2 regions of the Paenibacillus sp. CMM36 genome follow, and region 2 is predicted to be linked to the other one. Evidence: a T-box and tRNA genes for the amino acid it is inferred to sense, from the RefSeq annotation. Region 2 holds a T-box; the other holds one or more tRNA genes.
The links. The T-box of region 2 lies ahead of argS (arginine--tRNA ligase). A T-box ahead of a tRNA ligase gene usually reads a tRNA of that ligase, here a tRNA-Arg.
Positions count from the first base shown of each region.

Region 1: it encodes a tRNA-Arg, which carries the amino acid that the T-box ahead of argS (arginine--tRNA ligase) is inferred to sense. The anticodon was not compared.

Region 1 is NZ_JBSEDY010000039.1:202-6,012, reverse strand. Features, by position in the region: gene ACWA2B_RS27690 (Crp/Fnr family transcriptional regulator) at 121-861, opposite strand; gene ACWA2B_RS27685 (GAF domain-containing protein) at 1,161-1,610, shown strand; gene ACWA2B_RS27680 (response regulator) at 1,753-2,406, shown strand; gene ACWA2B_RS27675 (PAS domain-containing sensor histidine kinase) at 2,399-3,502, shown strand; tRNA gene ACWA2B_RS27670 (tRNA-Gly) at 3,704-3,774, opposite strand; tRNA gene ACWA2B_RS27665 (tRNA-Pro) at 3,784-3,857, opposite strand; tRNA gene ACWA2B_RS27660 (tRNA-Arg) at 3,881-3,957, opposite strand; tRNA gene ACWA2B_RS27655 (tRNA-Cys) at 3,984-4,054, opposite strand; tRNA gene ACWA2B_RS27650 (tRNA-Gly) at 4,065-4,139, opposite strand; tRNA gene ACWA2B_RS27645 (tRNA-Leu) at 4,146-4,233, opposite strand; tRNA gene ACWA2B_RS27640 (tRNA-Lys) at 4,248-4,323, opposite strand; tRNA gene ACWA2B_RS27635 (tRNA-Gln) at 4,328-4,402, opposite strand; tRNA gene ACWA2B_RS27630 (tRNA-His) at 4,420-4,492, opposite strand; tRNA gene ACWA2B_RS27625 (tRNA-Tyr) at 4,512-4,597, opposite strand; tRNA gene ACWA2B_RS27620 (tRNA-Thr) at 4,602-4,677, opposite strand; tRNA gene ACWA2B_RS27615 (tRNA-Phe) at 4,704-4,776, opposite strand; tRNA gene ACWA2B_RS27610 (tRNA-Asp) at 4,843-4,919, opposite strand; tRNA gene ACWA2B_RS27605 (tRNA-Met) at 4,945-5,018, opposite strand; tRNA gene ACWA2B_RS27600 (tRNA-Val) at 5,049-5,124, opposite strand; tRNA gene ACWA2B_RS27595 (tRNA-Glu) at 5,131-5,202, opposite strand; tRNA gene ACWA2B_RS27590 (tRNA-Ser) at 5,234-5,325, opposite strand; tRNA gene ACWA2B_RS27585 (tRNA-Met) at 5,329-5,402, opposite strand; tRNA gene ACWA2B_RS27580 (tRNA-Asn) at 5,438-5,513, opposite strand; tRNA gene ACWA2B_RS27575 (tRNA-Ala) at 5,518-5,593, opposite strand; tRNA gene ACWA2B_RS27570 (tRNA-Ile) at 5,616-5,692, opposite strand; rRNA gene rrf (5S ribosomal RNA) at 5,729-5,811, opposite strand, start outside.
Region 2 is NZ_JBSEDY010000018.1:38,159-51,960, forward strand. Features, by position in the region: gene ACWA2B_RS24505 (HesB/YadR/YfhF family protein) at 1-297, opposite strand, end outside; gene ACWA2B_RS24510 (hypothetical protein) at 646-840, opposite strand; gene ACWA2B_RS24515 (ABC transporter ATP-binding protein) at 881-2,638, shown strand; gene ACWA2B_RS24520 (ABC transporter ATP-binding protein) at 2,638-4,722, shown strand; gene ACWA2B_RS24525 (S-layer homology domain-containing protein) at 4,848-5,816, opposite strand; gene argS (arginine--tRNA ligase) at 6,079-7,809, opposite strand; T-box leader at 7,872-8,128, opposite strand; gene ACWA2B_RS24535 (four-helix bundle copper-binding protein) at 8,206-8,535, opposite strand; gene ACWA2B_RS24540 (MogA/MoaB family molybdenum cofactor biosynthesis protein) at 8,800-9,315, shown strand; gene ACWA2B_RS24545 (nicotinate phosphoribosyltransferase) at 9,382-10,845, opposite strand; gene ACWA2B_RS24550 (cysteine hydrolase family protein) at 10,964-11,530, opposite strand; gene ACWA2B_RS24555 (NUDIX domain-containing protein) at 11,598-12,386, opposite strand; gene ACWA2B_RS24560 (PaaI family thioesterase) at 12,452-12,874, opposite strand; gene ACWA2B_RS24565 (RicAFT regulatory complex protein RicA family protein) at 12,997-13,449, opposite strand; gene miaB (tRNA (N6-isopentenyl adenosine(37)-C2)-methylthiotransferase MiaB) at 13,530-13,802, opposite strand, start outside.

The DNA of each region.
Region 1 (5,811 bases), on a different contig from region 2:
CGCTATACGACGTTAATTAGTTATTTGGTAATCTATGTTGTTCGTACCCCATGCGCTAGATTGCTATAAGACCTGCGGCAAGGCGAAGTCTCTTGGACCCCGCCTAATGGTATTCATATATTAGAGGCGACAAATTTCATGGGCACATTGGCCGTACGAAGGACAGCAGCACATGCCACGTAATACCTTGAGATCGTGAATGACAATCTTTCCATCCCTTGTATCTAGGGTTCCCTGTTCTTTCAGCGCGCTCAGCATCCGGTTCACGCTCTCGCGCGTCGCTCCAATCATCTCACCTAATTCGGAGTGACTTAGCTTCATATTTAATAAAATGCCATCCTTCACAGCCACGCCACATGTATTGCTAGCACGGATCAATGTAGACGCTAACGCTCCAGTTTTACCATACAACAGTAAGTCCCGAAAACGCGATTGCATAATGCGTTGCTTCATCGCCATCCACTGGATGAACTGAAGCGCCATTTCCCCATTTTTGGACAAGAGCGACTCCAGATCCTTAACAAGCACGACGCCTAACTCACACACATCGGCTGTTTCCGCAGTGCAACTATACTCTTCTCCATCTATTCCGCTAAATTCCCCAATTAAGTCGCCTTGATGCTGAATGGTCAGAATCAGTTCTTTACCATCTTCTGTCGATTTACGAAGTTTGACATGACCTGAATGTATATAATAAAGCTGCTCTGCATCATCGCCCTCTCGGAAAAGCATAACGCCTGCCTTTACCTTCTTCCAGGACATAATATCTTTTAGCAGATCAAAATGCTCATCTGTCAAATAAATCTGAATTCCCGTGCGTTCCGCTTCGTCCCCAAACCGTTCCATACAAGTGGCTTGCATGTTAGCGTCCTCCTCGTGTTTACCTGATATCTATATCATAATGTTTTAACGCCTGGGTTGTTATCGGGAGAACACCTGATTTTATACCTTCCTACTCCCTGATTTGCTGTGATAAATATCACTTCTGAAGTAAGCTAACGCCCCATTTATCGACCATTTCCCTACTCCTTATCCGACCAGATGAAAAGTCAGTGTTTCCTGCGCCTATAGATCAGGGGGTTCCCCGATCTACTTTTGCAACTGTCGAAACTACAATGAACTAGAGATATAGTTTGGTTATGAAAAAGGATGTGTCTTCTATGCTACAAATAACGGATGAAATGCGAAAAGAACTGAACCAGTTAAGAGATACTATTTATGGTGATCTCACTGCCCTCGCATTTATGTCCAAGTCAGGTGGTAAGTTGCATTGGTATTACGCCTCTGGTAGCCGAAGCAATCGCTATCGACTTATTTCTTTTAAGATTGGCCATGGTATTGCCGGTATGGCTGTTCGCTTGGGACGTACCGTAACTGTAAGTGCTTTGCTATCAGGTAGTATACGTCTGCGTCAGGAATGTGCACTAATGCTGGCCGAGCAGCTTCACTCTGCTGTTGCCATTCCCTTTTCCAGCACAGGAGATCTGCCCAACGGTGTGCTGCTTCTTGGTAATCGTGATGTGAGGATGTTCACAGAGTCTGATATAGCCGAGGCTACTCAAGTAGCTCAACGCCTTAGCCAACTATGTGCTTACCCTCTCACTCCATAGCTCAACAATGTTTCTATAGATAATGATCCTCATCAGATACTTGATATAGCTGTCCCTAACTATCTTTGTTGATTGAAATCCCTAAAATTTGCTATGATTATGACAAAACGTACGGTTTTTTACCGTTCGAGGGGATGACAAATTGATTCGTATACTAGTAGTGGATGATCACGTTGTCGTACGTTCTGGCCTCATGGCCCTATTGGACGGCAAAAACGGTATTAAGGTAGTAGGAGATGCAGCAGACGGGGATGAGGCAATCCGCAAGGCATTGGAGCTACAACCTCATGTTGTGCTCATGGATTTTAGCATGCCACCTGGAAAAGATGGTCTCACAGCAACCACTGAATTAAAAAAACAGCTGCCCGATACAGAAGTCCTTATTTTAACGATGCATGACGATGAAGAATATCTGTTCCGAGCCATTCAAGCTGGAGCATCCGGATATATTTTAAAAAGCGCACCTCACGAGGAGTTACTCGCTGCCATCCAGTCTGTGGCCGAAGGTAGTGCCTATTTGTACCCGAATGCAACCAAACGACTGATGAGTGAATATCTGGACAAAATCAAACAGGAAGGCATAGCCGGACCCTATGAATCCTTGTCTGAGCGGGAAAAAGAGATTCTATCCTGGGTAGCCAAAGGATATGCCAACAAGGAAATTGCCGAGCACCTGGTGATTAGTGTCAAAACCGTAGAGTCCCATAAAAGCAATCTTATGGAGAAGCTTAACTTGAAAACACGACCTGAGCTAGTCAAATTCGCACTAAAAAAGGGGCTACTCCATTATGAATGAACCTTCTAACCCTTTACTGCAGCATGCCTTTGGTGAATCAACCGATAAACTGCTGAATGATCTGGAAATTTATATACCAGAATCCCCTTTTCTTCATGCGCTGCGTAACTCACTCCACCAATTATCCAATCTGAAATTTGCCCTAGATACGTCTTCCATCGTTGCTTTGACCGATCATCGAGGTATTATTCAGTACGTAAACGACAAGTTCTGTGAGATTTCGCAATACAGTCGTGAAGAGCTGATCGGTCAGGATCATCGTCTCATTAATTCAGGCTATCATACCCCCGCCTTCATGAAAAACCTGTGGACTACGATCCGTTCAGGTGAGGTATGGCAAGGAGAAATACGTAATCGTGCTAAAGATAACAGCTACTACTGGGTGAATACTACGATCGTTCCGTTTATGGACGAGGAAGGTAAACCCTATCAGTACTTAGCGATCCGCAATGAGGTCACTAAACTGAAGAGAGTAGAAGCTGAACTTCAGTCTATGATGACACAAGTCATGCAAATACAGGAAGAAGAACGTAAACGCTTTTCAAGAGAGCTGCATGATGGGATAGGGCAAAGCTTATTTTCACTTATTATCCAATTGGATAGCCAACTTGCCGAACAACCTAGTGCTACTCTGGAGAATCTCCGTTCGCAGGTGACCGACATCATCAAAGATGTTCGTGGTCTAGCGTGGGAACTTCGTCCCTCAGTTCTGGATGATCTGGGTGTCGTCCCAGCCATAAGAACCTATATTGAAAACTTCTGTTCTCATTACGGGATTGAGGTGCATTTTCAATGCAATCTACGTAAACGGGTTGATATTCGCAAGGAAATTGCAATTTATCGGATTGTACAAGAGGCGTTAACGAATGTAGCCAAATACGCAGATGTAGCAGAGGCATATGTCGACGTTGAGGATCAAAATGAAATGATACAAGTGACCATTCGGGATAAAGGCATTGGATTCTCTGGAAAGTCCCAAGGAGAGGGAGTTGGATTGTTCAGTATGGAAGAACGAGCTAGAGGGGTAGGGGGATTTATGAGCATAACCTCTGCTCCAGACGAGGGAACCTCCATCCAGCTAACCATTCCCGTGTAAAAACTGTCCACTAGATCGGTTATCGGTGTATGCCAGTTGTATGATCAGAACGAATACACCGATACCGAAGATTATGGATAATCAACACATTGTGGATTACATGAGGATAAATACAAAAAAAGAGAGAGCTCTGTCCCCAGACAGGCTCTCTTTATTTATAAGGTGTCACCACTGAGGCAACAAGAATCCGCTATAGCAAAAAGCGGGTGATGGGAATCGAACCCACGCTACCAGCTTGGAAGGCTGGAGTTCTACCATTGAACTACACCCGCAAAACAGTATCGGGATGACACGATTTGAACATGCGACCCCCTGGTCCCAAACCAGGTGCTCTACCAAGCTGAGCTACATCCCGACATTATACATTTTTTTAAGAAATGGCGCGCCCTGAGAGATTCGAACTCCCGGCCTTTTGATTCGTAGTCAAACGCTCTATCCAGCTGAGCTAAGGGCGCATATTAAATTCCATAATGAGTAGTCAAGGCGCCACCCAGATTTGAACTGGGGATGAAGCTTTTGCAGAGCTTTGCCTTACCACTTGGCTATGGCGCCGTATGGATAATGGAGCGGACGACGGGAATCGAACCCGCGACCCTCGCCTTGGCAAGGCGATGCTCTACCGCTGAGCCACGTCCGCAAAATATGGTGCGGTCGAGAGGACTCGAACCTCCACGGGGGGTTAGCCCACACGGACCTGAACCGTGCGCGTCTGCCAATTCCGCCACGACCGCAAAATAATTATAAATGGTGAGCCATGAAGGACTCGAACCTTCGACACCCTGATTAAAAGTCAGGTGCTCTACCAACTGAGCTAATGGCTCTTAATGGCTGGGGATATAGGATTTGAACCTATGCATGACGGAGTCAAAGTCCGTTGCCTTACCGCTTGGCTAATCCCCAATAAATTAAGAATAAAGGGCGGCCGATGGGGCTTGAACCCACGAATGCCGGAGTCACAGTCCGGTGCGTTAACCACTTCGCCACGACCGCCATATGATTATGAAAAGACTGGTGGAGGATGATGGATTCGAACCACCGAACCCGTAAGGGAGCAGATTTACAGTCTGATGCGTTTGGCCACTTCGCTAATCCTCCAAAATGGTGCCGGCGAGAGGACTTGAACCCCCAACCTACTGATTACAAGTCAGTTGCTCTACCAGTTGAGCTACACCGGCACATTACTCATTTCCCACTTGAAAGGTGGCTCGGGACGGAATCGAACCGCCGACACGAGGATTTTCAGTCCTCTGCTCTACCGACTGAGCTACCGAGCCATATTAAATTTTATTACTACATCATATAATCCGCACTATATATGCCAATTATATATGAAGCTAAAATGGCGGAACTGACGGGATTCGAACCCGCGATCTCCTGCGTGACAGGCAGGCATGTTAGGCCTCTACACCACAGTTCCAGAGGCATTTCCAATAGGAAATTAATTGCGGGGGCAGGATTTGAACCTACGACCTTCGGGTTATGAGCCCGACGAGCTACCGAACTGCTCCACCCCGCGACATTAAAAAGCATTTCTCAAATTTTCTTATGGTGGAGGCTGAGGGGATCGAACCCCCGACCCTCTGCTTGTAAGGCAGATGCTCTCCCAGCTGAGCTAAGCCTCCATATTATGACCCGTAGGGGATTCGAACCCCTGTTACCTCCGTGAAAGGGAGGTGTCTTAACCCCTTGACCAACGGGCCTTGCAAAATAAGTTCTGGTCTCAATAAATTATGGCGGAGAGAGAGGGATTCGAACCCTCGCACCACTTTCGCAGTCTAACCCCTTAGCAGAGGGTCCCCTTATAGCCACTTGGGTATCTCTCCGAGTAGCGGCAGAGGGGATCGAACCCCCGACCTCACGGGTATGAACCGTACGCTCTAGCCAGCTGAGCTACGCCGCCACCTTAATATATAAAAGTCAGAAATATTCAAAATATGGCTCCCCGAACAGGACTCGAACCTGTGACAACTCGATTAACAGTCGAGTGCTCTACCAACTGAGCTATCAGGGAATATTGGTGGAGCCAAGCGGGATCGAACCGCTGACCTCCTGCGTGCAAGGCAGGCGCTCTCCCAGCTGAGCTATGGCCCCAATCTTTTTGTTATTCTAGAAGTGGTGGGCCTTAGTGGACTCGAACCACCGACCTCACCCTTATCAGGGGTGCGCTCTAACCAGCTGAGCTAAAGGCCCTAACATGTAAAAATTTATCATCCTCTAAAGGATATCGCTTGGCGACGTCCTACTCTCCCAGGACCCTGCGGTCCAAGTACCATCGGCGCTGGAGGGCTTAACGGTCGTGTTCGGGATGG
Region 2 (13,802 bases):
TTGTCCATCCTCAACATAGGTATAAATAATGTCATCATGTTCCTCCAAATACTTAACTTCCAGATGATGGCCCTTCAGATACCAGTAATCCTGGTCCTCCATATAAAACGTAATGCCAGCCGCTTCATGCTGTAATACGGGGTGCTGCGGAGGCTCTACGGCAATTCCCAGAGAAAAGCCTGGATGCAACCCACCGCCAGAGCTATAGCGAACAAAAAAACGGATCGAATCTCCAGGTTTCAAACCAAGCTCCTTAATGTACCACTGTGCCGCAGGTTCAGTTACCTGTATGCTCATACGTTATGCTCATCTCCTTGTACAATGACGTCTGCCAACTATATCATAGCATCTTTTAGAATGACCACCAACCGTCCCAACCCAGCGAGCTTCTTGGACAAGTCATATACATTTTTTTGAAAAAGGTTTGACAATTCGCAAAAAAGGGTGTTAAGATTCAACCATACGAGATCCATTTTGAAATTTATTACCAATTTGAACGATTACTCATGTTAGAATGAATCCATTTTGAGGAAGAAAGGAGTGTTACCGGTGCTAAAATTTCCTATTGCATTTTACCCACATCTACAAACACAACAACTTCATACCGGAGCATCTCCCCTGTCGCATCCTTCAGAATTGGGCCATTCATGTTGTATGGTTTAATACGAGTGGCTGCCTGCGTTTGAGCAGTTTTTCAGTGGTGAGTGTGCTGAAAATACCTGCGCGCCATATGATATTGAGATTTAAGGCATATCGTCTGCGGACGGTATGCCTTTTTTGCGCCTGTTGTCGGATCATACTTGTGGCAGCAAGCCCTGTTGTTTCTTCAAAATGGTACACAACTCTCGAATGAACTTGTCATGAAAGGATGGGATTCCTCTTGTTTTCAGTACTTAAAAATTTAAGCTGGTTTTTTAAAAGAGAACGAAGCCGATACTCCATTGGACTGTTTTTGCTGATAGCTGTTGGTGTACTGGAGCTTGCTCCACCTCGGCTGCTAGGTAGTGCCATTGATGAAATTGTGCGCGGTTCGATTTCCTGGTCCTCACTTTGGCATTATATTTTGTACATCATAGGCATTCTAGCCGTCATTTACTACATTACGTACATATGGATGCACAAGCTGTTTGGTGGTGCCAATCTGGTGGAGCGCTTACTGCGCACACGCTTTATGAATCATCTGCTGCGGATGACCCCTCCATTTTTTGAACGTAATCGCACTGGCGATCTGATGGCTCGGGCCACGAACGACCTTCGCTCCGTAGCAAGTACAGCGGGCTTCGGCATGCTGACACTGACAGACTCTACGGTCTATCTGAGCGTGGTATTAGTTGCCATGGGCACCCTAATCAGTTGGAAGTTGACACTGGCAGCTATCCTGCCCCTACCTTTTATCGCACTGGCTATGAGCATTTACGGTAAAGCCGTTCATGAGCGTTACACACTGGCACAAGATGCATTTGGTGATATGAACGATCAGGTGTTGGAATCCGTGGCTGGTATCCGGGTCATTCGCGCCTATGTGCAAGAGCGAATGGACGAAAAGCGTTTCGCTGATATTACTGACGATGTATTTCGTAAAAATCTGGCTGTCGCCCGGATGGATGCTCTCTTTGAACCGACGATCCGTTTATGTGTAGGACTTAGCTACGTCATTGGACTCGGGTATGGTATTTATCTGGTATTTCATAACGATATCACGCTAGGCGAATTGGTCTCCTTTAATATGTATCTAGGAATGATGATTTGGCCGATGTTTGCCATTGGAGAGCTGATTAACATTATGCAGCGCGGTAGCGCTTCCCTGGACCGGGTCAATGAAACGCTCGATGTCCAGCCAGACGTTCAGGATGCAGCTCAACCTGTTCCAGTAGACCGCCTCGAATCCATCAGGATGAAAGACGTTACCTTCCGTTACCCTACCTCTACTATTGACAATCTGTCACATGTGAGTCTGGAGCTCAAACGCGGAGAAACGCTAGGCGTCGTCGGTAGAACCGGCAGCGGGAAATCCACTCTGCTCAAACAGCTACTGCATGAATATCCGACGGGGAGCGGTGATATTTTAATCTCCGGCATAAGTTTGGAGGACATTGCAGTAGAACAACTACACAGCTGGATCGGCTACGTGCCGCAAGAGCAAATTTTGTTTTCCAAATCGGTGCGCGAGAACATTCAGTTCGGGAAACCTCATGCAGATGATGACGACATTATGGAAGCAATCCGTACTGCTGCCTTCGATCAGGATTTAGGTACCCTGTCTGACGGGCTGGATACACTGGTCGGAGAAAAAGGTATCGCTCTGTCCGGCGGCCAGAAGCAGCGCGTTTCGTTGGCACGTGCCTTTATCGGTGACCCGGATATTCTATTGTTAGACGATGCACTATCTGCAGTAGATGCCCGGACGGAAGCAAGAATTATTGACAATATCCGACGCAAGCGCTCGGGTAAAACGACCCTGATCTCCACCCACCGCCTCTCCGCTGTAGAACATGCAGACCGGATCGTCGTGCTGGAACAAGGACGCATTATTGAGGAAGGAACCCACAGCGAGCTGCTTCAGGCTGACGGATGGTACCGACAACAGTATGAACGGCAACAAGTGGAATCTGATCTGACCTCAGGGGAGGTATCCTAATGAAACCCAATATCGGCAAAAGACTATTCCAGTACGCACTGACGAGCAAAGCAGGCTTTATCGCCGCTCTCATCGCTTTGGCTATCGGAGTAGCCGCCGAGCTGGCTGGTCCCTTCATCGCCAAAACGATGATCGACGACCATATGCTCGCTATTGAAAAACCATTTTATGAAACAACTAGTGTGGACGGCACCGTAAGCTATGCGGGAACCCACTTTAAGCGTGAAGATCGCTTTGAGTCCGGGGAGACTAAAGGTCGTGAAGCGAGGATTTTACAAGTTGGAAAATCTTTCGTATTTGTGGATGGCTCGGTTCAAGTGGCTGACGGTAATCGCTCCTTTACGAACGGAACGCTGACTGTGACACGCGGCTCCGACACCTTTCGCTATGAAGCCAAGGCTCTGACAGCTGATGAACTGTATAGCTTTTACAAACCGGAAATGCCCGGTATCTTTCAGCTGATTGGTTGGTATTGCTTCTTCCTGGTTATTTCCATTTTTGCTGAATTTGGCAAAACATACTGGCTGCAATCCTCGGCGAACAAGGTCATTCAAAAGCTTCGGCTTGATCTCTACGCGCACATCCAGCGGTTGCCAGTTTACTTTTTTGATAACTTGCCTGCAGGCAAAGTCGTATCCCGTGTTACGAATGACACTGAGGCAGTCAAAGATTTGTTTGTGGCTGTGCTCTCAAATTTCACTTCTGGGATTGTGACGATGGCAGGAGTATATGTTGCACTCTTTTTGCTGGACTTCAGACTGGGTCTTATCTCTCTGTTTATTGTACCGTTACTGATCTTGTGGATTGTATTGTACCGCAAGGTCGCCACCCGCTATAATACGATCATTCGGTCCAGACTCAGTGAGATTAATGCGATTATCAATGAATCGATTCAAGGGATGTCCATTATTCGCGTGTTCCGCCACCAGAAGCAAACGCAGCAAGAGTTTGAAGAACTGAATGATGACTATATGAAGCATCAGAATAAAATGCTGAATTTGAACGCCTTCACTTCGCACAATTTAGTCAACGTGTTGAGAAATCTCGCCTTTGCCGTCGTGTTGTGGTATTTCGGATCTGAGGCACTCGGAACGACAGGTAGTGCTGTTTCACTAGGCGTATTGTATGCCTTCGTCGATGTGCTGGGTCGACTGTTCCAACCTATGACGGGTATGGTCAACCAACTCGCCGTACTGGATACTTCCATCGTATCCTCAGGACGCGTATTTGAGTTGATGGACGAAGCTGGAGAGCCGGTGACCGACGGCATGATGCCGCGCTACAAAGGCCAGGTAGAGTTTAACGACGTTTCCTTTGCCTACAAAAAGGATGATGTACTTAAACATATTTCCTTTACAGCACACCCCGGGCAAACGGTTGCCCTTGTCGGACATACCGGATCAGGCAAAAGTTCGATTATCAACCTGCTATTCCGGTTCTATGATCCGCAAAAAGGAACGATCACCATTGACAGAACGTCTGTCAAAGACATCCCTAAGCAATGGCTTCGCCATCATATGGGTATTGTTCTTCAAGATCCATATTTGTTCACAGGTACGGTAGCCTCCAATGTCAGTCTCGGAGACAGCCGAATCACGAGAGAACAGGTGAATAAAGCGCTGCATGATGTTGGAGCTGACAAATTGCTGGCCCATTTGCCGCAAGGATTCGATGAGCCCGTTATTGAGAAAGGTAGCACCTTATCAGCCGGACAACGCCAGCTTATTTCCTTCGCTCGTGCACTAGCCTTTGATCCCGCAATTTTAATTCTGGATGAAGCTACTGCCAATATTGACACCGAAACAGAAGCGCTCATCCAATCCGCTCTTGAGGTACTTAAGAAGGGACGTACGACCTTTATCATTGCTCACCGTTTGTCCACCATTCGCAGTGCGGACCAAATTTTGGTGCTGCATCGGGGTGAAATTGTTGAACGGGGTAGCCATGACGAGCTTATGGCCCAAGGCGGGCGTTACTTCCAAATGTATCAGCTCCAGTCGGGAACAGTTGCAACAGAATCCGATTCAATCTCTGCTACGCCTCCTGCGCAAAATGACTTACTTACTGGCAAAGTCAGCATTTAAAGCTAGAATAGCCCTATTGCTTAGGGCTAACGATGAACATTTGGCATGAAAAAACCAGCAAGTCTCCCCCCACAAATTGGAGGCTCGCTGGTTTTATTTATATCTATAACGTATGGCTTGTAATTTTATTTAGCTACAGACGTGCCCGTTCCTGTGGGCGGAAGCACTGTTCCATCTACTGCTTTAAGCGTAACCTTATACTTACTGTCTACCATTGTACTTGTGTGGGTATCCGTAATGACCTGAATATTCATTTCCCCTGGCTTTGGACTAGTCAACTTGTAGTAAATTACTGCATTTGTATCATCTACGTAGTCGATGTGATCCACTTCAATGCCGTAACCTGGATTAGGTGCCTGCAAACGAGTAATTGTCACTTTGTTCTGCTGGTCATTCGCCTTCTCTATACTCATACTAATGTTATTTTGTTGACCCGGATCTGCAGGCTCAACCGGATTTTCAGGAGTGGATTCAACTGGTTTATGATTTTGCACAAATTCGGATGCGTTATAGACCATTTCTGCTGCCTCCATCCGGGTTACTTTACGATCCGGGTTAAAGTTGCTCTGTTCGTCCAATTTTGCAATTTTGGTCAACAGTAGGAATTGAATTGCTGCGTTTGATTCCTGATCTAGTTTTTTGCCATCCGCTACATTAATGTACATACGGACAGTTGGATATTCACCCGTTGCACTCACTGCTTTATACAGAATATTAGCAAATTGTTCTCTTGTCATACGAGTGCTTGGATCAATATCTGGTGACAAAGGGATTTGGTGTTGGGCTGCAATCCGATAGGACTGAGCATACCATGCGGAAGCCGGAATGTTTGCAAAGGAACCCGTTGTGAAATCAGGCATCACCTGAAGATCCATTGCACGAACAACCAAGTGTACTCCTTGTGCATACGTGAGCGTTTGATCCGGTGCAAATTTATCCTTGGTTATTCCTTGAATAATTCCTTTGTCCTGAAGTGAGTTTACGATCTTCTCCTGTTCAGCTCCCTTTATATCCAGAAAAGCAGAAGCCGACGTAGCCACTGCCAATGAGCAGACGACAAGCAGGGCAGCTGTCACACTTTTGTTCTTTTTCATGAGATACACCTCCATGTTTACTTTGCTTCTACACTTACCGACGCAATAGAATCATCAAATGTTTCAAATATACACAAATTGGTTGCAAAACGGTGGAATTCCTGCGATTAGTGTACCCGTCTAACTCTTTTCTGCTCACAACATTTATGCATACCCAAAAGTGGCTGCAACAGATTAATCTTTTACAGTATTCCTTTAGAAGAGCCAAGTATGGGTAGCAGTCATCCCGCCAGCAAAAACTCGCTCCCTTCGTTCGCTTTGCTTACATCCGATTCGGTGCTTTCAGACCAAGAAGTTGCAGCGCGCATGCCAGAATATCCGCAGTTTGTTCCGCCAACTGAATACGCCATTGTCCACCATCGACAATCCTTTCCTTGGCGTAAAACCGGTTAAACGCCTGGGCCGTATCCAATGCAAATCTCGCAATTACCGAAGGCTCTAGTTGGCGAGCCGCACGTATCAGTTGCCCGTGATAGCGACCCAATTGCTTAAGCAGCGCCCAACCTGCGTCACCCAATATTTCATCCGATACGTCATTTAAATCACGAGAATGGCTATCTTGGACAAGGTCATTGTAGCTAGGGTTAGTGTTAACATCAACATCGGCGCGAGCGTGAGCTTTCTCCAGAAGGCTGCGTATGCGCGCATGAGTATACTGCACATAAGGCCCGGTCTCGCCTTCAAAGGTCAGCGCCTCCTCCAACGAAAAGTCCACTTCATTCAGCCGGTTGTTTTTTAAATCACCAAAAATAATCGCCCCAATTCCAACGTTCTCCGCTATTGCCTGTTGTTCCTGTAAACCAGGGTTCTTCTGAGTAATGATGCCTTGAGCACGCGCTACAGCTTCATCCAGCACCTCCTCCAGCTTCACAACCTTGCCACGTCTTGTGGACATTTTCTTACCCGCAAACCGCATTAATCCAAACGGCACATGCTCACATTGCTCCGCCCATGCCTCCCCTGCATGCTTCAGCACCGCAAACACCTGCTGGAAATGCAACTTCTGTTCTCCACCAACGACGTACAGCAACCGATCAGCCTTCATCACTTCATGACGATAAATCGCTGTTGCCAGATCACGTGTCGGATAAATGGTGGTTCCATCCTTTTTCAGAATAAGACACGGAGGCAGTTCCTCGTCTTCCAGGCGAACTACGAGCGCCCCATCACTTTCCTCCAACAATCCTTTTGCTCTTAATTGATCAATAACTGCCTGCATCTTATCATTGTAAAAACTTTCTCCCAGCACATGGTCAAATGTAATGTTTAGACGCTGGTACATACGATCAAATTCACCCAGACTGATTTCAACAAAAAACTCCCATAGTTGTTGAGCCTCAGCATCCCCATGTTCCAAACGTCGGAACCACTCGCGCCCTTCATCCTCCAAAGTCGGATCATGCTCGGCTTCCTGATGAAAACGCACATATAGCTTTAGCGATTCACCAATCGGATCATGTTGTAACTGCTCCTCATTTCCCCATCTTTTATAGGCCGCAATTTGCTTACCAAACTGTGTTCCCCAATCCCCAAGATGATTCACACTAATAGGTACATAACCTGTTTCACCAAGTATGCGATACAAGGTAGCACCGATAACCGTAGAGCGAAGATGACCGATACCAAACGGTTTGGCAATATTAGGCGAGGACATATCAATAACTACCCGCTGCCCGTTCCCGATATTAGGCCTGAGGAAATCAGCCTTGCTCAATTCAGCAAGCATAAGCGGAATATGAACCGATCGATCCAAGGTTATGTTTACATAGGCACCCGATGCTGAAGCGGTTAAACCTTCTTTATGGCCTACTAGTTCCGCCAATTCCAGTGCAATGTGCTGCGGAGACTTTCGAAACTTTTTAGCCAGCACAAAACACGGAAACGCCATATCTCCCCATTCAGGCTGCGGAGGCACCTCAAATAAAGATAAAATTTCTTTCTCCTCCAAGCCCGTATGGGCTAATATCGCTTGAGCAGCAATCCTCATTAACATGATGATCTCTCTCCTTCTTTTTATAGAATCTAACAAAAAAAGCCCCCGCCTCTTGAAATCATTCAAGAGACGAGAACTTCAATATCCCGCGGTACCACTCTTCGTAAATCGGTTGTGCAGCTAAAGCTAACTACACAAATCGCGATTTCACTCCAATGACTAATAACGGTGTCTGCCGGGCTGATCTACTAGAAGTTCTGCTCGTTGGATCAACCGTCTCCCGGGTGCGCTTCACATCGGATCTCATACCGGCTTCCACCTCTTCCGGCTCGCTGTAATGATATGGCTTCGCTGCTACTCTCCCGTTCCATGACGTTAATTCCAATCATTATACAAACCTATTCAGTAGAAAGCAACCTTTTATTTCCTCTTCAGGCACTAGTTCCATATATGTAATTACACTGCCACCAATTGGCGGCAGGCCTGAACGCAACGACGGCAGGCTTCTGCACAATGTTTGCAATGATCATGGGAATGCTTGCTGCATTCAGCAGCACATACCTCACAGGCCTTGGCGCACAGCTCACAGATTTGCTCGGCAAAATCCGTTCCACGCTGCAGCATTTGGGCAGCAAATCCACATATTTCTGCACATTCCCTACTCACTCGAATACATTCACGCAGCATAGCTAAATCATATTCCTTCAAACTCGCTACGTAACATACATTGCAAGCGTTCATACATTCCAGGCAAGCATCCACGCATTGTTGGTATGAATGATTCATATTACATTACCTCCCAGTTGTTGACCCTGCTGTACTATTACCCGCTGTCCCTTGAGGTTAATCATTTGATGTGCGCGCTTTCAATAATAAAACAAAACAATATAATCCCGACTTATGTAAGGAAGTGTACTATATTCCAGTGTGCAAATGCAAGGATATTAATCACATAGATTTTTAGCCCCTGTTTCTGACTTGCATACGCTCAGTCATTGCTCTATTGTAAAAAGTGTATGTCTAACCACCGATCAAGGAGTGAACATTTTAATGAATATGTCTTCTGTAGAGGAACACCGTCAGGAATCCCCCCAACAAGTGAATTGCATGGTCGTGACTGTCTCGGACACACGCACCGTGGAAACAGATACTGGGGGACGACTGCTCATGGATCTACTAGAAACCAATGGATATACAGTTGTTCGATATGTCATCGTCAAGGATGACTACGAAGGTATTCAGCAGTTAGTATCCGAAGCAGCGGCACAGGATGACATCGAGGCTGTTCTTTTGACAGGTGGTACCGGTATTTCTCCACGTGATACTACATATGAAGCTGTCTCTTCTCTACTGGATAAGGAACTACCTGGCTTTGGGGAAATCTTCCGTTATTTAAGCTTTGCTGAGGACATTGGTTCAGCAGCTATCTTAAGCCGGGCTGTAGCTGGCACTGTGGGCCAGACAGCTGTATTTTCTATGCCTGGCTCACGCGGAGCCGTTCGTTTGGCAATGGAACGCATTATTGTCCCTGAGCTACGACATGTGATGAGAGAAATTTATAAATAAGCTCCTATTTCCTACATGCTCCAACACAAAGAGGCACCCCATGCATTCATGAGGTGCCTCTTCCAACTATTCTTTTTCTTCAACTTCGGGCTGCATATAGCTGTCGATCAGCTTTTGCTTTAGCTCCCATACCTTCTCGCTCAGATTTACACGATAAATTTCAGGGTTCAGCTTCCGCAAATATTCTGGCCAGAACAGTTTCAACTGTGAAGTATGGTAGGCACGAATTTCATCCAGCTCGGGAAGCTCATATACCTTCTGTCCATTTATAAAAATAGGCTCAAGCATCGGCACGGCTTCGTAATTTTCTACATACTTCTTCATATACGGATGCAAAGGGTTAAACAGCTTCAGGCGCTTACCATTACGCGGACGCTCTTCATCCGGAAAAGAAATATAATCGGCTACAGCTCTCCCTTTCTTCTTATCCACAATGCGATATACATCCTTTTTGCCTGGTGTGGATACTTTTTCTGGATTCCCCGAGATCTTGATCGTCGGCAACATTTCGCCATCCACTTCACGTTCAACCAGCTTGTATACCCCGCCAAGCGATGGTTGATCTGAAGCCGTAATAAGCTGTGTTCCTACACCCCATACATCAATACGTGCCCCTTGGGCTTTCAGGTTAAAAATCGTATTTTCATCCAAATCATTGGAAGCTACAATTTGTACGTAATCTAATCCTTCAGCATCGAGCATTTCTCGTGCCTGAATGGATAGATAAGCCAAGTCACCGCTATCCAGACGGATTGCATTCATACGCTTGCCCTGACTCTCCAGCATTTTTGCTGTCCGAATCGCATGAGGAACCCCGCTTTCCAGCGTGTCAAAGGTGTCTACCAGCAGTGTAACCTGATCTGGCAATACCTTCGCATACACGTCAAACGCCTCCTGCTCCGTCATAAAGGTCTGCACCCATGAATGTGCATGTGTCCCCTTCGTCGGGATTCCAAAATGTTCGCCTGCCAGCATATTAGAAGTCGCGTCAAAACCAGCCACATAAGCTGCTCGTGCTCCCCAAATCGCTGCATCTGCTTCCTGCGCACGCCGTGTTCCAAATTCGAGCAGTGTATCATCACTTGCCACCTGCTTGATGCGCGATGCCTTTGTCGCAATAAGTGTCTGATAGTTCATAAAATTCAGCAATGCCGTTTCGACAAGCTGCGTTTCCATAATCGTTCCTTCAACACGGACCAGAGGCTCGTTGGGAAAAACAAGGGCCCCTTCTTTCATCGAATGGACCGTTCCACCAAACTTAAACTGGCGAAGCGCCTCCATGAACATGGGATCGTACTTCTCCTCCTGTTCAGACAGGTAGCGAATGTCCTCTTCTGTAAACCGCAAATTTGCAATATAATTCACAATGCGTTCCAGACCCGCGAACACGGCATATCCATTACCAAAAGGGAGTTTACGAAAATACGCCTCGAACACAGCTTTACGCTGGTGACTTCCGTTCACCCAGTGGGCGTACATCATATTAATCTGATATTTATCTGTATGTAATGCGAGGCTCGTTGACTGCATTGTAATCATCCTCTCTGACTGTCTCCAGGTTTGTGGCGCTACCGCCTCATCTGCCCAGATTCAGCAATATCCGGCTCCATTTTGTTATCGGACATTGGTACACAATCGTTAAGTTATTTTACTTCTTCTGGCGTAAAACCGTATCCTCAGCCGATCGTACCGCGGCTCCAAGACTTCCCTCAAAATGACCCAAAGCCCAATCATGTCCAGCTTGATTAAAGCTCGCCACAGCGTCCTTGTATACAGTAATAGCAAAACCTTTGTTATAAGCATCTACAGCCGTATGCAGTACACATATATCCGTACACACACCAATCAGATGAACTTCCACAATACCACGTTCACGCAGCCTGAGTTCCAGATCTGTGCCCGCAAAAGCACTGTACCGTGTTTTATCCAACCAGTAGATAAGATCACTTTGTTGCTCATAGAGGCTATGGAGCTTGCCATACAAATGTCGTCCGTTGGTTCCACGTATATTATGTGGAGGAAACAGCTTGCTCTCCGGGTGATAAAGGTCGTTCTCCTCATGCAAATCCACAGCCATGACGACAAAGTCCCCTTGATCTACATATGCCTGCGTAATTGCTGCGATCCGTTCATCCAACTCAATCGCAGGTTGTCCTACAGGCAAACTACCGTCCACAAAATCTTTCGTGTAATCAATCACAATTAGTGCTTGCATCGTACGGTCAGCTCCTTATCCTCAAAGTGAAATTGTACGTTCTATGCGTGACCTATTACATTAGACGTTACGTGTAGATAGATAAACGCGGTACTCTGTCACTAAAACGGTACAACTGTGCCGGTCTTTGTGAATACTGGTTGGAACTGAGCGGTTTGCCGTTCTCATCACGCACCTCTTCCAGAATTCCCTGTCTGCTACGAGTCGATGTTATTTTGCGAATAAAGTTTGGCTCTTCGAAGTCCGGTACGACACTCTGTATCACCTGATATAATTCACCCAGTGTAAAATGTAGCGGTAAAAACTGTTTGGCGATCGTCGTCTGAAGCATCTGCAACTGAATTTTGCGATAAGCATCTACTATGATATCCCGGTGATCGAATGCCAGCTCCAATTCCTCCAACGCTTCGCGGATTGTGAATAGCCCCACCTCGGAAGCATCATCGGCCGCCTGACGCTGTTCCAACATCCATTCTTCTACCAGCGCAAAAAATGCATGCGATATGATCCAGCCGCGCGGATCACGTCCCGGTCCACTATATACACCCAAATACTCCAGATGCCCGCCGTCCACACCCGTTTCCTCTAACAGTTCCCGCTTGGCAGCTCCATACATGGATTCATCTTCCTGACAAAACCCTCCAGGCAACGCCCAGCGTCCTGCAAACGGCCAACTGCGGCGCTTGATGAGCATCACTTTCAGCTCCCGAATCGGCAATGTCTTTGTTACCGTCTTGCGCTCCCGCTTCGTTAAGGTAAACATAACGATATCCGCCGGAGCTCCATCTGGAGTGCGGTATTTCTTAATGTTATACGACGCCTTTTGCGCCTCTTCGTTTATACGATTGCTATCCATTGGCATCACCATATTATATCGTTTTGATAAATTCATTATGACATAATAAAAATTTTTGTCAAGCGTCAGGCCTTACCTGAATCACTTGCTTGTGTACGTAATACTCGGAAGGTTGCTGTAGATGTAGACCCAAGTGTGCCTTCACTATCCCTTACTTCCGCCTCAGTGGTTATAGTCCGACCTCCCTGATGAAGAATCCGCGCCCTAACCTCCAGTCGGCCTTGCCTCATGGCTGACAAGAAATGAACATTCAGGTTCGTCGTTACACATGGATCCATATTTCGTGAAGCCATACTGACCATCCCCATCGCCTGATCCATCAATGAAGTAAGCACACCCCCATGGACAATACCCATCACATTGGTATGCTCTTGTTTGGCTTCCAAAGCGATCTGTACCTCGTTTGCATCAGCTGCAATCAGCTCACACCCTAAATACTCCCAAAAAGTATTATTTTCGCCCTCTAGCATCTTACCGAACTTATCCATTCCCTTGCTTCCATCCCTTCTATGTTGTCCCATTTCTCTTGATGTCTTATAAATATATACGATGGCAAATTGCTTTCGAAAAAAAGGCGTGGAAGCTACGCCTCCACACCATAAATTTCATTCTAATCACTGCAATTCGACGAGGAAGTACTTTTTCCCTCTTCAACGTTCACCTTCTCAGCAACGGTATCACGAATCGCCATGATCACCATTTGCAGTAGCTCATTAATTTCCACCTGACTCTGCTGAAACTCCGTTACAATTGGAATACCATCAAGTTCTTCCTGTAGCTCCTGTAGCTCGGCCTCTATTTTGGCAATCATTTTTTGATTTTTTAAGGATTCAAATGCAACAATTTCCTTTTGCTTCTTTTTCATCGTTGCAATCAGTTGCTGAATGCGCCCATGATCCTGAATCTTTTCTTCTGCTTTCCGGAATACCTGTACTTCCTCACTGCTACCCAAAATACCTGCTAATTCTTTGGCTTTTGCCAATATCATTTCGCGATTGACCAAATGATCATGCTGGCGCGCCGCCGATTGAAGTTCTGTTTGTTGCAACCGCTCCTCTGTCATTGTCCATCGCTCCTTTTCTCACTTAGACGGCCCTGCACACAACCTTACTCAGACCGCATGCAACCCGCTAGAATATTCTTTTATCCGTTAACTGCTACAGCCGTTTCAACCAGATCACCTTTGATGTAAAAGGTCATAGGTTCCGTAATTTTCACTTGAACAAAGGAACCAATCAGGTCCTGAGAACCCTCAAAATGTACAAGCTTATTGGAACGGGTCCGACCGGCAAGCACTTTGCTGTCATTTTTGCTCTCGCCTTCCACCAACACTTCAACCACTTCGCCACGCAATCGACTATTAAAGCGAAGGCTGTTTTGGTTCACCGCAATGTTCAGACGCCGGAGACGCTCTTT